Regions from separate parts of the Paenibacillus sp. J22P165 genome, predicted to be linked through region 2. Evidence: a T-box and tRNA genes for the amino acid it is inferred to sense, from the RefSeq annotation. Region 2 holds a T-box; the other holds one or more tRNA genes.
What was found. The T-box of region 2 lies ahead of tyrS (tyrosine--tRNA ligase). A T-box ahead of a tRNA ligase gene usually reads a tRNA of that ligase, here a tRNA-Tyr.

Region 1 (6,424 bases), on a different contig from region 2:
GCTGGCCGAAGGAGCACGATTGGAAATCGTGTAGGCGTCACAAGCGTCTCGAGGGTTCGAATCCCTCTCTCTCCGCCATAATCTTTCTAGCAAGGCCCGTTGGTCAAGTGGTTAAGACACCTCCCTTTCACGGAGGTAACAGGGGTTCGAGTCCCCTACGGGTCACCATTTTTACTTCCCATGGAGGCTTAGCTCAGCTGGGAGAGCATCTGCCTTACAAGCAGAGGGTCGGCGGTTCGATCCCGTCAGCCTCCATCATTTTTCCTAATGAAAGACTTGATTTAATAGGAAACGTGACTTATACTTAATGACGCGGGGTGGAGCAGCCCGGTAGCTCGTCGGGCTCATAACCCGAAGGCCGCAGGTTCAAATCCTGCCCCCGCAACCAAATAATGAATGTGGAGCTGTGGTGTAGTGGCCTAACATGCCTGCCTGTCACGCAGGAGACCGCGGGTTCGAATCCCGTCAGCTCCGCCATTATCACATTCATTGCAGTAAGGCTTTGTAGCTCAGTCGGTAGAGCAGAGGACTGAAAATCCTCGTGTCGGCGGTTCGATTCCGTCCAAAGCCACCATTTTTAACTAAATAAGCCGTTGTAGCTCAACTGGTAGAGCAACTGACTTGTAATCAGTAGGTTGGGGGTTCAAGTCCTCTCGACGGCACCATTGCTTTGTGGAGGCTTAGTGAAGTGGCTAAACACGGCAGACTGTAAATCTGCTCTCTTCGAGTTCGGTGGTTCGAATCCATCAGCCTCCATTTCTTTATGCAGGGGCATAGTTTAAGGGTAGAACAAAGGTCTCCAAAACCTTTGGTGTGGGTTCAATTCCTGCTGCCCCTGCCAAAAATGCAAGAAACCTAATATTGTGGCGGTCGTGGCGAAGGGGTTAACGCACCGGTTTGTGGATCCGGCATTCGCGGGTTCAAGTCCCGTCGTCCGCCCATTATTACCAAAGCAACATAATGGGGATTAGCCAAGCGGTAAGGCAACGGACTTTGACTCCGTCATGCCAAGGTTCAAATCCTTGATCCCCAGTTTTATATGCGGAAGTGGCTCAGCGGTAGAGCATCGCCTTGCCAAGGCGAGGGTCGCGGGTTCGATCCCCGTCTTCCGCTCCATTATTACTAAGGCGCCATAGCCAAGTGGTAAGGCAGAGCTCTGCAAAAGCTTTACCCCCAGTTCGAATCTGGGTGGCGCCTCCACAATCTTATTAGCCGGAGTGGCGGAATCGGCAGACGCACAGGACTTAAAATCCTGCGGTAGGTGACTACCGTACCAGTTCAAGTCTGGTCTTCGGCACCATTGTTTTACAAGTTTATGCCGGCATGGCGGAATGGCAGACGCGCTCGACTCAAAATCGAGTCCGAAAGGGTGGAGGTTCGAGTCCTCTTGCCGGTATAATGAAAAAGAAGCCTGTGAAATCATTTGATTTCATGGGCTTTTTTGTATTTGCTTTATGATAGACGACTCTGGCCAAACATTGTATCTATAATGCTATGTACATGTGTTTTACGGATAGTAAAATAGGAAAAGGATGTATACAATGATAGATCATACCCTAAATGACAGATGAGGCGGGAAATCCTTTTGAATATAGTGAATTCAGTAAGGTTTAAAATTTTTATTGGGTTTGCGCTGGTGGTAGCTCCATTGGTTTTGTTCTTAGCTTTTAATAATGTGTACTCCATGAATGTGGTAAGAGATCAAATATCCCAAAACTATAATAAGCTCCTGCAGCAATATGTGGAGGACACGGATAATACGCTCAAAGAATTCGATAATTATTTATTTCATCTATATAGTGATCCTGATGTAATCAATATGAACTTGTACCCGTTAGAATCGGATGATTATGTGCTGGCGAAGCAACGGTTATTCAATAAGTTAACTCGACAGTTGGATATATACAACTTGGTTAATACCTTTTTTGTATTTTCAGCTACTACGGGAGATCTGTTGGTGTCAACGAGAGAAAATACGTATTACTATGATCGCGTTCAGACAGTGAAGGAATTTATCGTAGATAATACGAAGACCCGGCCAAATGATAGTTCCAATGGCAACTGGCTCATTATGAAAGCTTCGAATGGTGATCACTATTTGATGAAAATTAATAAGGATCTAGGGGCGGGACTGTCGGGCGGCATTCTTATTAAAATGAGCAGCATGGTTGAGCCGCTTAGCAAATGGGATACCGGCGAAGGTGGAGGAACTACAGTGGTGTCACCAGAGGGGACTACGTTAACAAACACCTATTTCCCTTTGCAAAGATATCAAAACATCAGCGATCAAATAGCGCCCAAAAACTCAGGCTTTCAAATTGTGAAAGACAAGGAACTCGATCAGCAGTTTTTGATTGTGCGCGAAGCCTCCACACATGCTGATTTGGATTTTGAGCTTATTATTGCTGAGAAAAATATGCTCAAGAATTTACCGTATTTGCAGCTGTTGATTTACTTTTTGCCATTAGGCGGAGCCTTCGTTCTGGGAATTTATTTGTTGTATGTCCAGCGCATCCTTTTCAAACCATTGATGCAATTAATTCGTGGGATGAGGAAGATTGCGCAAGGGGAATTATCGATACGGTTGCATGAAGGCAGCTCGACGGAATTCGCCTTCCTGATCGCGACATTTAACAACATGGTGGATCAGATTGAGAATTTGAAGATCTCGGTGTATGAGGAGAAGATCCGTGTTCAGCAGGCGGAATTTAAGCATTTGCAGGTGCAGATAAATCCCCATTTTTATATGAATAGTTTAAATATTATTTATAACCTCGCGGCGTTAAAGGATACGAAGTCCGTGCAAAAGATGTCCTTGCATCTGGCGGATTATTTCCGTTTTATTATGCGTACGAATCGAACGACGATGACGCTGAAGGATGAAATCGATCATATTCGGAATTATTTGGAGATTCAGGTAATGCGCTATCCGGATCATTTGACTTTTGACATCCAATTACCCGAGACATACAGTCAGTATGCGATTCCGCCACTCATTGTCCAGCCATTTGTAGAGAATGCAGTGATTCATGGTTTTACAAAAAAGTATGGAACCTATGTGATTCAAGTGAAAGCTGAGCAGGATCCAGAAGCATCTGAGGAGTTCTTCATCCTCTCAATTAGTGATAACGGGGAAGGCTTTCAACCGGAAATGCTACAGCAATTGAATTCCGCTCAGTATTTGGACCAATCAGGTGATGAGCATCTAGGGATCTGGAATGTGCGACATCGGTTGCAGATGAATTATGGAAACAAAGTTGCACTGCGATTTCTGAATAAGCCGGACAGAGGGGCTATGGTGCAAATCAGGCTGCCGCTTCATACCGCCGTTGTGGAAGGGATGGATAAAGATGTATAACCTTTTAGTTGTAGACGATGAGAAGATTGCGGTTAAAGGAATAACGGTGGGGATCGACTGGGGAACGTTTCCGATTGGTCACATTTTTGAAGCATTGGATGTAAGTGAAGCGAAAGAGATCCTATCACAGAATCGCATTGATATTATGATTTCGGATATAGAAATGCCTGGCGCCAATGGTTTGCAGCTCCAAGAGTGGGTGCGAATGAATTCACCGCAAACAGAGACAATTTTCCTGACAGGTCATGCGAACTTCGAATATGCCAGGCAGGCTGTTCGTTTAGGGAGCTTTGATTATGTGTTAAAGCCGGTGGATCACGATCGTCTGCAAGACATTGTGAAGCTCGCCATCGCGAAGATCAAAGAGGATCAGGAGCATTTGGATTTTCATGAAACGTATAAAATGTATTATAGTCACTGGGTCAATGAGCTTCCGACTTTGGTGGAGAAGTTCTGGCAGGAGCTGCTAAGCGGGAAAATACCAGCAAATGAGGAGCGGTTAACACGTCATTTCCAGATGTATGAAATCCCGCTGGATATGACCAGCACTATTTTACCTATCTTAATCAGTGTGGAGCACTGGAAAGAAGAACTCAACGCGAGAGACGAAGAGATCATGGAGTATGCAATTCGAAAAGCTGCTGCTGAAATCATTATTGTAGATCAGGCAGGTTGTGTGATTCAGGAGAATGGCTCATCCTTAGTTCTGCTATATGTAGCTGAAGGAAGTCAGCCATCGTTAACTGATATTAAAGCAAAATGTGAGGCTTATATTAGTGCGTGTCATCGCTATTTTCAGTGCAGCTTGTCCTGTTATGTAGGTGAGGAAAGTTCTTTGCTTAAACTAACGGCGAAGGTTGCGGATCTATTTCAAAATGAGCGAAACAACGTGACGAAAAGCAATTGTGTCCTTATGGTCAGTGAGATGGATCAGCCGCATCTGAATAAGCCGCAAGCACCAACCTTTTCCGATTGGATCGTGTTATTAGAGTCTGGAAAGAAGGCAGAACTAGTAGCTCGCATTCAAGAGAATATTGATCGTCTGCAGAAGATGGATGACGTGGGCTCTGAAACCGTAGAGGCTTTCTACTATGGTCTGCTGCATGTGGTGTATCATGTTTTGCACAAAAAAGGATTAACGGTTCATGATATGCTGCCTCATCAAGATTTGCAGGATTATAGCAATGCAACACGCTCTTTAAATCAGCTTAGGAACTGGGCTGTGCGCATCGCGCAAATAAGCTGTGACTATATGAATAGCCATCTGAAAGGCGTATCGGCTGTTACAGCGAAGGTATGCCAATATATTGATGAGCATATGGAAGAAGAGCTTAGTAGAGAGGAATTGGCGGCCTCAGTATATCTCAATCCGGCCTATCTATCACGTTTATTTAAAAAAGAAACAGGACTTTCCATTTCGGAGTATAGCCTAAAGGTTCGAATGGAGAAAGCGATGAAGCTGTTAGCCGAAACAAATGATAAGATCAGCTATGTGGCGGAGCAAACGGGCTATTCACATTTTTCCTTTTTCGCGAAAATGTTCAAGAAGTATTCTGGTCTTTCTCCGCAAGAGTATCGGAAAAACTTTCAGGGCTGAAGCGGCTTGAAAGAAGGATCAAACATAACTGACAAAAAGCTGCCTAAATGGGCGGCTTTTGTGTTTTATTTTGCATAAATACTAGCTCTATCGGCAGTTTCCGTCGAATGTCACAGAAGTGCTGATTCGGTCACGCCGAAGATAGAGATTTAGTAGTAAACGCTTTACAATGAACCTATAACAGAGAGGCAAGCGGATGGATTGGAAAGGGGAGCATAATAGAAGATGAACGATACGTCAAATACGGCAGCGCAAGCAGCCCCTATACGTACTACAAAACGTCGAACTCACGTCAAAGTAAGCTTTCTATGGACAGTACGCAAGTATTGGATATTCTACGTAATGATGGCGCCAGCAGCATTATTATTAATCATTAACAACTACATTCCAATGGCGGGTGTTCTGATCGCTTTCAAAAACGTGAATTACACGAAAGGGATATTAGGAAGTCCTTGGGTTGGCTTTGATAACTTCAAGTATTTATTCTCCAGTGAGGTTGCGTGGGTCATTACTCGGAATACGATCTCTTATAATCTGGTGTTTATCGTATTGAACTTAGTGATAGCAGTCGCGATGGCCATCATGTTCAATGAGATGCGTAGTAAATTCCTATCTAAGTTTCATCAAAGCACGATGTTTCTACCTTTCTTTCTGTCCATGGTATGTGTTGCTTATCTAGTGTACGCTTTCTTGGGAGCAGAGCATGGCTTCGTGAATACGGTGCTCCTGCCTAAATTAGGTTTTGAACCGATTGACTGGTATACAGAGCCGAAATATTGGACAGTTATCCTGCCGATCGTGAATACATGGAAAAACCTTGGTTACTATACGGTCATCTACATGGCGGCCATTATTGGTATTGATCATGAGTATTATGAGGCAGCTTTAATTGACGGAGCGAATAAGTGGCAGCAAGTGAAACGGATTACGATTCCGCTTATCATGCCTGTTATGATCACGATGACACTCCTGCAGGTAGGTAGAATTTTCTATGCAGATTTCGGCTTGTTCTTCCAAGTAACCAAAAACGCGGGTGCATTATTTCCGACGACACAAGTTATTGATACCTATGTGTATCAAACGTTCTTAACGATGGGGGATATCGGAATGTCATCGGCAGCAGGTTTGTATCAAGCAGTAGTAGGCTTCCTACTAGTTCTAGTTACGAATTTATTTGTTAGAAAAGTGAGCAAAGAGAATGCACTATTTTAAGAAGGAGTGGCTGTCGTGAGTGAAGCAATGTCTGTACGCAAACAACAACAGCGGATAGCCAAGAAGCGAGGACCGAACGATTTATCACCTACAGCAAATATGTTGGTAAACGTATTCTTCTGGATTTATACCGCAGCATGTATAATGCCTCTTATATTAGTAATTATTGTATCCTTTTCCGATGAAAAGGGAGTTCTGATTCATGGCTACAATTTCATCCCGGAAGCTTGGAGCTTGGAAGCCTATAAATTCATGTT
Region 2 (6,424 bases):
CTGGTCATATCCAAACGATTCGCGGTAAAGATATTCGTCCAGTTCTTGCTCAACAAAGTATTCGTGAGCTTGCTCTAACTGGCCGCACCTATGAGGATGTTCTGGATGCAGCGGCTTATGCGGTTCTGCAAGAAGGATACACAGACGGATACGGCGCTGACGGCGACCACTTGAAGAAAGAAGCGGACATCGAGTACGCGTTGCGTCTTGGCTTTACGATGTTGACATTGGATTGCTCCGAAAACATCGACAATACCATTGAATCGTTGTCTGAAACAGAAATTGCAGCGAAATACGAGCAACTACCAGCTAGCTTACGCAGCCGCTATGAAGAACGCTACCTGCAAACGGCAGCTAATGTTCCAGGAGCCACACTTGCTTACACGGCTGAAGCCTTGAAAAAAGATGTACTGATCTATGATGCAGCGATTAATTTCATGGAAGCGATCTACCGCAAGTATATCGTCACACTTGATCGTGCGGTTGATTTCGAGATTTCCATTGATGAAACAGCGACGCCGACATCACCTGAGGCACATTACTTGGTAGCCAATGAGCTGCGTGACCGCGGTGTTACCATTTTCAGCATGGCGCCACGTTTCTGCGGTGAATTTCAAAAAGGGATCGACTACATTGGCGACATCGCACAATTTGAGCGTGAGCTAGCTAGTCATGCTGCGATTGCTGTTCATTTTGAATACAAGCTAAGCATCCATTCCGGCAGTGATAAATTCAGTGTGTTCCCGTTGATTGGGCAATACACGAATGGCTTATTCCACATCAAAACAGCGGGCACGAACTGGTTGGAAGCGGTACGTGTTGTAGCGAAAGTGAATCCTACGCTTTATCGCCGTATGCACCAATACGCACTTGATCACTTCGTCGAGGCGACAGCATACTACCACGTAACGACAGATATTAGCGCAATTGCTCTGCTTAGTGATGTAACGGATGCTCAGCTGCCTGATTACATGGAAGAGAACAATGCGCGTCAATTGCTGCACATTACGTATGGTCTGCTCCTTCAAGCGAAAAATGAAGACGGAAGCCGCACATTTGCGGACGAATTCTTCCAAACATTGGCTGATCAAGAAGATACCTTCGCAGAAGGCCTTCGTCATCATATCGGCAGACACTTGGAACTGCTCGGCAAATAGAGAATTGAACAAAAACGCCACGAACATCCCTTTGACGGGTGCTCGTGGCGTTTCGTTGTTCTTAGGACAAGCCCTCAGTAGACTCGCCGTTCGCATCATCTGCTCCCGGATAGTCCCTTGTAATACCTTCGTGCAGTTCGCGATTCTCATAAGCAAATCGGTTAGTCGGACGTTGATCTTCTCGCCAAGGGGTGCTCTTCCCAAGTGACTCAGACATCATGCTGGTGCCGTAGGCCCCTTCTGGGAACTCCTCAGGAATCATATCGTTCCGTTGGGATTCTACAGTCTTGAGGTCCGTGTACGCGGCGAGGCGGTCCTCTGAGAGGAAGCCTAATCCTTCTACGTGGTTATTCTGTGATGACTTTTTAGGCATGGATAAGCCTCCTTTTCAGGTTATGCTTTTTCCAGTGTCCCCCGCCAATCCCTTAAATATCCGTGAAATGTATGGATCCAATAATTTGGGATAAAAATTCGGTAAGCTCTTGAGCTTGTTCTTCGTTGATCTTAAACACATGCTCGAGGTAGCCTTCTTCGTCCAAATCGTCCGGCCCAATAACAGCACTGCGTCCTGATTGTAAATCGATAACTAGCTTTTTCCCGTAATAACGGGTAGTCGTCATGATAGCGAGGTCAAAACGGTGTAAGGCATTACCAACAAAACACACAAATCGTGTTGTTGTTTCTTCTTGATGATCATATAAAAAGTCATAATCAGACATGAGGACACTCCATTCTCTTTCTAGTATGCACCCATTATAACCGATAAAAGGTGCCGGGCAAAACAGTCTTGCGCCTAACTGACAAACATGGTATGATTTGGATATTGAAAATGGGAAGCACCTTTTCTGCCCTAGTGGGCGGTAGAGGTGCTTTTTCGTTTTTCTCACACTCATTTCATAAAAACGTCTGGAGGCATGGAAAGCGATGAACATTGTATTTTTGAACACGTTGGAGAAGAATTCGGGGGATCAGCAAGTGATCTCCGCGCAGGTTTCAATTGTCGAGGAGCAAGGGATTTGGAGCGTGTATTGGAGTGAACCTGACTTCGTTGGTAAGCTGGAGCAGGATGAATGGTTCCAAGGCATTAGCTGGGATGAAATGCTATTTGCGTTTCGTCAAGGCTTACGCGAGAAGATTCGGAGCGGCTTCCGGCCATTAGTTCACACAGAATTAGATCTGACGAACGGGCTTACTGGCAAAGCGAGAATGACCCAAATGCTAACGTATTACTGTGAGGAAAATCCGAATGATGTGATGTACGAGTCTTTGCGTACATGGCGCCGCGAACAGTCCAGTCGTGAGAAGAAAGCTCCCTATATTCTTGCAACGAACCGCGTTCTACGGATGATTTCGGTCTTCTTGCCTCAGACCAAGGAAGAGCTGCAGCAAATCCCTGGTTTCGGTGAGCAAAAAACCGCTATGTACGCAGAGCAATTGCTTAATCTAATCGGTGAAAGCACACGCACCAACGGTTTCCCGCTGGATTGGGTAGCCAACTATGTGGATACGATGAAATTCGAAAGCTGGCTGCTCGCACAGAGGGAACAGAAGCTGCGAATCGAACAAGATCGCGAAATCAGTAAACGTAAACTGCTTGAAATCGTTGCTGGGGGCGGCAGCTTAGCCGATCTTCAAGCCAATTTAACGATGCCGCGAAGAGAATTACTGCTGTGGGTCGAAGAATTGGATCGTGAAGGCTATGATATGGATCCACTCGTGGAGGCAGAGCTTGCTACGATCCCTGAAGAAGAGCAAATTAAGGCGTGGAATGCGTATGAATCTGAAGGTGACCGCTATTTGAAACCAGTTCTAAAGAACCTTACGGGGACGGATGAACTGAAAGGAAAAGAGCTTGATCGTGCCTATGAATGGCTGCGTCTGCTTCGGTTGCGTTTTCGCAGGGAGAAGGAAAGATTTACGTCGCAAGCCGCTAGTTGAGGTGTATTGACAAGAACTAACCGGATATGATTAAATGGTCAATAATCTAATAACCGTTAATGCGATGACGAACACGGGCGATGCCCCAAGTAGGAGAAATGCCGCTGCTGCAGAGAGTCGGTGGAAGGTGCAAACCGATGCAAGCATGTTTTCCGAATTACAGTTCTGAGTTGGTGGAGGGAACGTACTCATTCGAGTATCAGTAGCTTACACCCGGCAATTTTATTGTCGTTATTCTTCTAAGTGAAAGAGAAGTGACATGCTGTTAAGCGTGGAACCCCTCTCTTTAATTAGGGTGGTACCGCGAGACAACCTTCTCGTCCCTTTGTGGACGAGGTGGTTGTCTTTTTTGTTTTCTTTTTACCAATTGAACGGAGGGATCGTATGGTTTCATGGGATAAGCTTACGGAAGAGCAACAACATCAAGTGGAACATCAATTAAGTATTCTCCAAAGAGGCGCAGCAGACATCGTGCCCGAGGAAGCGCTAAAGCAGAAAATAATGAAGGCTGTTGTGACAGGGATTCCCCTCAAAGTTAAACTTGGCTTAGACCCATCAGCACCCGATATTCATATCGGACATACCGTTGTCCTGCAGAAGCTCCGTCAATTTCAAGATTTGGGCCATGAGGTTCAGCTCATTATTGGTGATTTTACAGGACGAATCGGAGATCCGACGGGGAAATCAGAGACGCGTAAACAGCTTTCAGAGGAAGATGTCAAACGTAATGCAGAAACCTACCAAACACAGTTAGCCAAAGTGTTGGATCTTAATAAAACAACTTTCCATTACAACTCTTCTTGGTTAGGTGAGCTTCGTTTTGATGATGTGCTAAGACTAGCTGGAAAGGTAACTGTTGCTCGCATGCTCGAAAGAGATGATTTTGCCAAACGGTATGTGGCGAATCAGCCGATTCATGTACACGAGTTTTTCTACCCGCTTATGCAAGGTTACGATTCAGTTTCTTTGGAAAGTGACATCGAATTAGGTGGAACCGATCAGACGTTTAACATCTTAATGGGCCGCACGCTTCAAGGTGCTTATGAGATCAAAGAAGGTCAAGTGGCGATTCTGATGCCTTTGCTTGAGGGGCTGGATGGTGTTCAGAAAATGAGCAAAAGCCTGCGCAACTACATCGGAATCGATGAGTCACCGAATGATATTTTCGGCAAAACGATGTCCATTCCGGACACACTGATGCTCAAATATTTCGAGCTGACGACAGCCTTGTCGAATTCGCAATTAGAAGAGCTGCGGCAAGGTCTTGCTGCGGGTACAATCCATCCAAGAGATGCCAAGCTGAGGCTGGCCAAATTGTATGTGGGGATGTATCACGGAGAACAAGCGGCTGAGGAAGCCGAACAGCATTTCATCACTGTTTTTCAGAAACGGTCTTTACCTGATGAAATTGAGGAGGTTAACCTAAGTTCCGAGCATTTGGATGAAGGACGGATCTCAATTATCAAGCTGTTGGTTCATCTAGCTCTGCAAGCGTCGAATGGGGAAGCAAGAAGGAGTGTGGAGCAAGGCGCTGTCAAAATCAACGAACAGAAGCTAACCGACATTCATGCACAAATCACGCCAGCAGATGGTGATATTCTGCAAGTAGGGAAACGGAAGTTTGTCAAAATTAAACTAGCCTAAGTGAAATATAAAAAAGGTGACTTCTCAGCAACGTGCTGTTTGAAGTCACCATCTTATTAAATCGGAAAGGGTCATAACCATTCTTTCTTACGGAAGAGGATATACATGGCAATGCCGAGTACACCCATGAAGGCTAGCACAATTTCATCCCCATGGTCGGTTAGATGCAGACCAAGAATGTTATCGAAATTCATCCCGAACACACCGGTAATAAACGTCAATGGCATGAAGATTGTTGTCAACGCGGTAAACACACGCATGATATCATTCGCGCGGTTCGCCAAACTGGATTGATAAGCTTCTCGTAAGTTCCCCATGAGATCGCGGAGCGTATCGAAGGTATCCACGATTTTGACGGCATTCTCATAGATGTCGCCGAAATACTTTTGGAGCTGATGGTCAATCAGTCTCAATTCTTTTTTGCCCAGCGTCCCGATGACGTCACGTTGAGGCACCAGCATCTTTTTCAGCCATAGAATCTCAGAACGGAGACCAATAATCTCATTCAAGTGGGACTTCTTCGTCGCCATGAGAATATCTTCTTCCAGTTTCTCTATTTTAGCTTCAATCCGGTCACCGACCGCTACATAGTTATCGACAACAAGATCGACCAAGTGATATAAGAATCGATCGGCGCTGTTCACTTCTTCTTCCCAAAGGAAAGGCTTAAGCGCGCGAAGTTCATTTATTTTTTGTCGTGTTACGGTAATGATGACATGTTTGCTGAGAAATAAATTAAGTGCACGAAGGAAAATTTCTTCATCATCGAAACGAATGCTATTAATCACAATGAAATAATGAGAATCATAAAATTCAATCTTTGGACGCTGTTCTTCCTCACTCAGACAGTCTTCTACGGCCAAATCATGCAAATGGAACAGAGGCTGTAATAATTCTAAATCCTCGATCCCCGCATCAATCCAATAGAAACCTTGGCTTGGAGGTAATAGCGCAGTGGTCACATCTTCAACTAACGTAAAAATACCATTTTGAACCAACCGTGTTTTCATCTGCCCACCCCTTTGAATGGAATCAGCCGGTTAGTTCATCTATCTAGAAGAGCAATACTCTGGATGATGGAATAACCGACTTCATTCCTACACTTTGAAATTGTTTACTAATGACTTTACAGGTTCTACTCCTCGGTTCTCCGTCCAAGCGTATGCCCTCCTTTTCCGTCCGTGTCGAATACTTGTCTAGTATACCCGTTCATATATCACGTTTCAAGCCATAAAGTTACATGAATAAAGGGAATTGTCGTTTAGATAGCTTATGGGAAATAGGCAAGGTCGGTGTCAAAAAAATAACCGCCAAAATTTACTTGGCGGCATTCAGGATTTTATTTTTAATGTCCGTGTACATTTGAATCAGTTCAGGGCCGCCGCGCTTCATCAAGTCATCTTCATTGACAGCGCCGTAGACGAGAGGAAGCTGTGAAACAGCAATTGCTGCTTGCTCAAGTGTAGGCTTGTCACTTTCAATTAAGGCGAAGTAGCGATGTAGGGAAGCGAAAGCTGAGAAATTATCCGAGGTTTGGGTTGACATAGTAGCCCTCATTTCTTTGCTATGATTAGGAATCAAATGAGCTTTGTAGTGCGACAGCTTATCCTACCTATATAACCTTCTCTTCAATTGTTGAAACATAGTCCGTGTGATACAAATTGTATCATACCTTTTTATTTTAC

Region 1: it encodes a tRNA-Tyr, which carries the amino acid that the T-box ahead of tyrS (tyrosine--tRNA ligase) is inferred to sense. The anticodon was not compared.

What each region holds. Positions count from the first base shown of each region.
Region 1 is NZ_JCAUAP010000014.1:155,845-162,268, reverse strand. Features, by position in the region: tRNA gene AC58QM_RS29700 (tRNA-Ser) at 1-78, shown strand, start outside; tRNA gene AC58QM_RS29695 (tRNA-Glu) at 94-168, shown strand; tRNA gene AC58QM_RS29690 (tRNA-Val) at 183-255, shown strand; tRNA gene AC58QM_RS29685 (tRNA-Met) at 312-388, shown strand; tRNA gene AC58QM_RS29680 (tRNA-Asp) at 401-477, shown strand; tRNA gene AC58QM_RS29675 (tRNA-Phe) at 499-574, shown strand; tRNA gene AC58QM_RS29670 (tRNA-Thr) at 590-665, shown strand; tRNA gene AC58QM_RS29665 (tRNA-Tyr) at 675-756, shown strand; tRNA gene AC58QM_RS29660 (tRNA-Trp) at 768-841, shown strand; tRNA gene AC58QM_RS29655 (tRNA-His) at 867-939, shown strand; tRNA gene AC58QM_RS29650 (tRNA-Gln) at 962-1,033, shown strand; tRNA gene AC58QM_RS29645 (tRNA-Gly) at 1,042-1,116, shown strand; tRNA gene AC58QM_RS29640 (tRNA-Cys) at 1,127-1,200, shown strand; tRNA gene AC58QM_RS29635 (tRNA-Leu) at 1,212-1,300, shown strand; tRNA gene AC58QM_RS29630 (tRNA-Leu) at 1,318-1,396, shown strand; gene AC58QM_RS29625 (sensor histidine kinase) at 1,649-3,358, shown strand; gene AC58QM_RS29620 (response regulator) at 3,351-4,955, shown strand; gene AC58QM_RS29615 (ABC transporter permease) at 5,181-6,167, shown strand; gene AC58QM_RS29610 (carbohydrate ABC transporter permease) at 6,183-6,424, shown strand, end outside.
Region 2 is NZ_JCAUAP010000001.1:627,684-634,107, forward strand. Features, by position in the region: gene AC58QM_RS02805 (tagaturonate epimerase family protein) at 1-1,157, shown strand, start outside; gene AC58QM_RS02810 (hypothetical protein) at 1,219-1,530, opposite strand; gene AC58QM_RS02815 (DUF3055 domain-containing protein) at 1,583-1,876, opposite strand; gene AC58QM_RS02820 (HRDC domain-containing protein) at 2,082-3,095, shown strand; T-box leader at 3,151-3,423, shown strand; gene tyrS (tyrosine--tRNA ligase) at 3,480-4,739, shown strand; gene corA (magnesium/cobalt transporter CorA) at 4,811-5,749, opposite strand; gene AC58QM_RS02835 (hypothetical protein) at 6,057-6,284, opposite strand.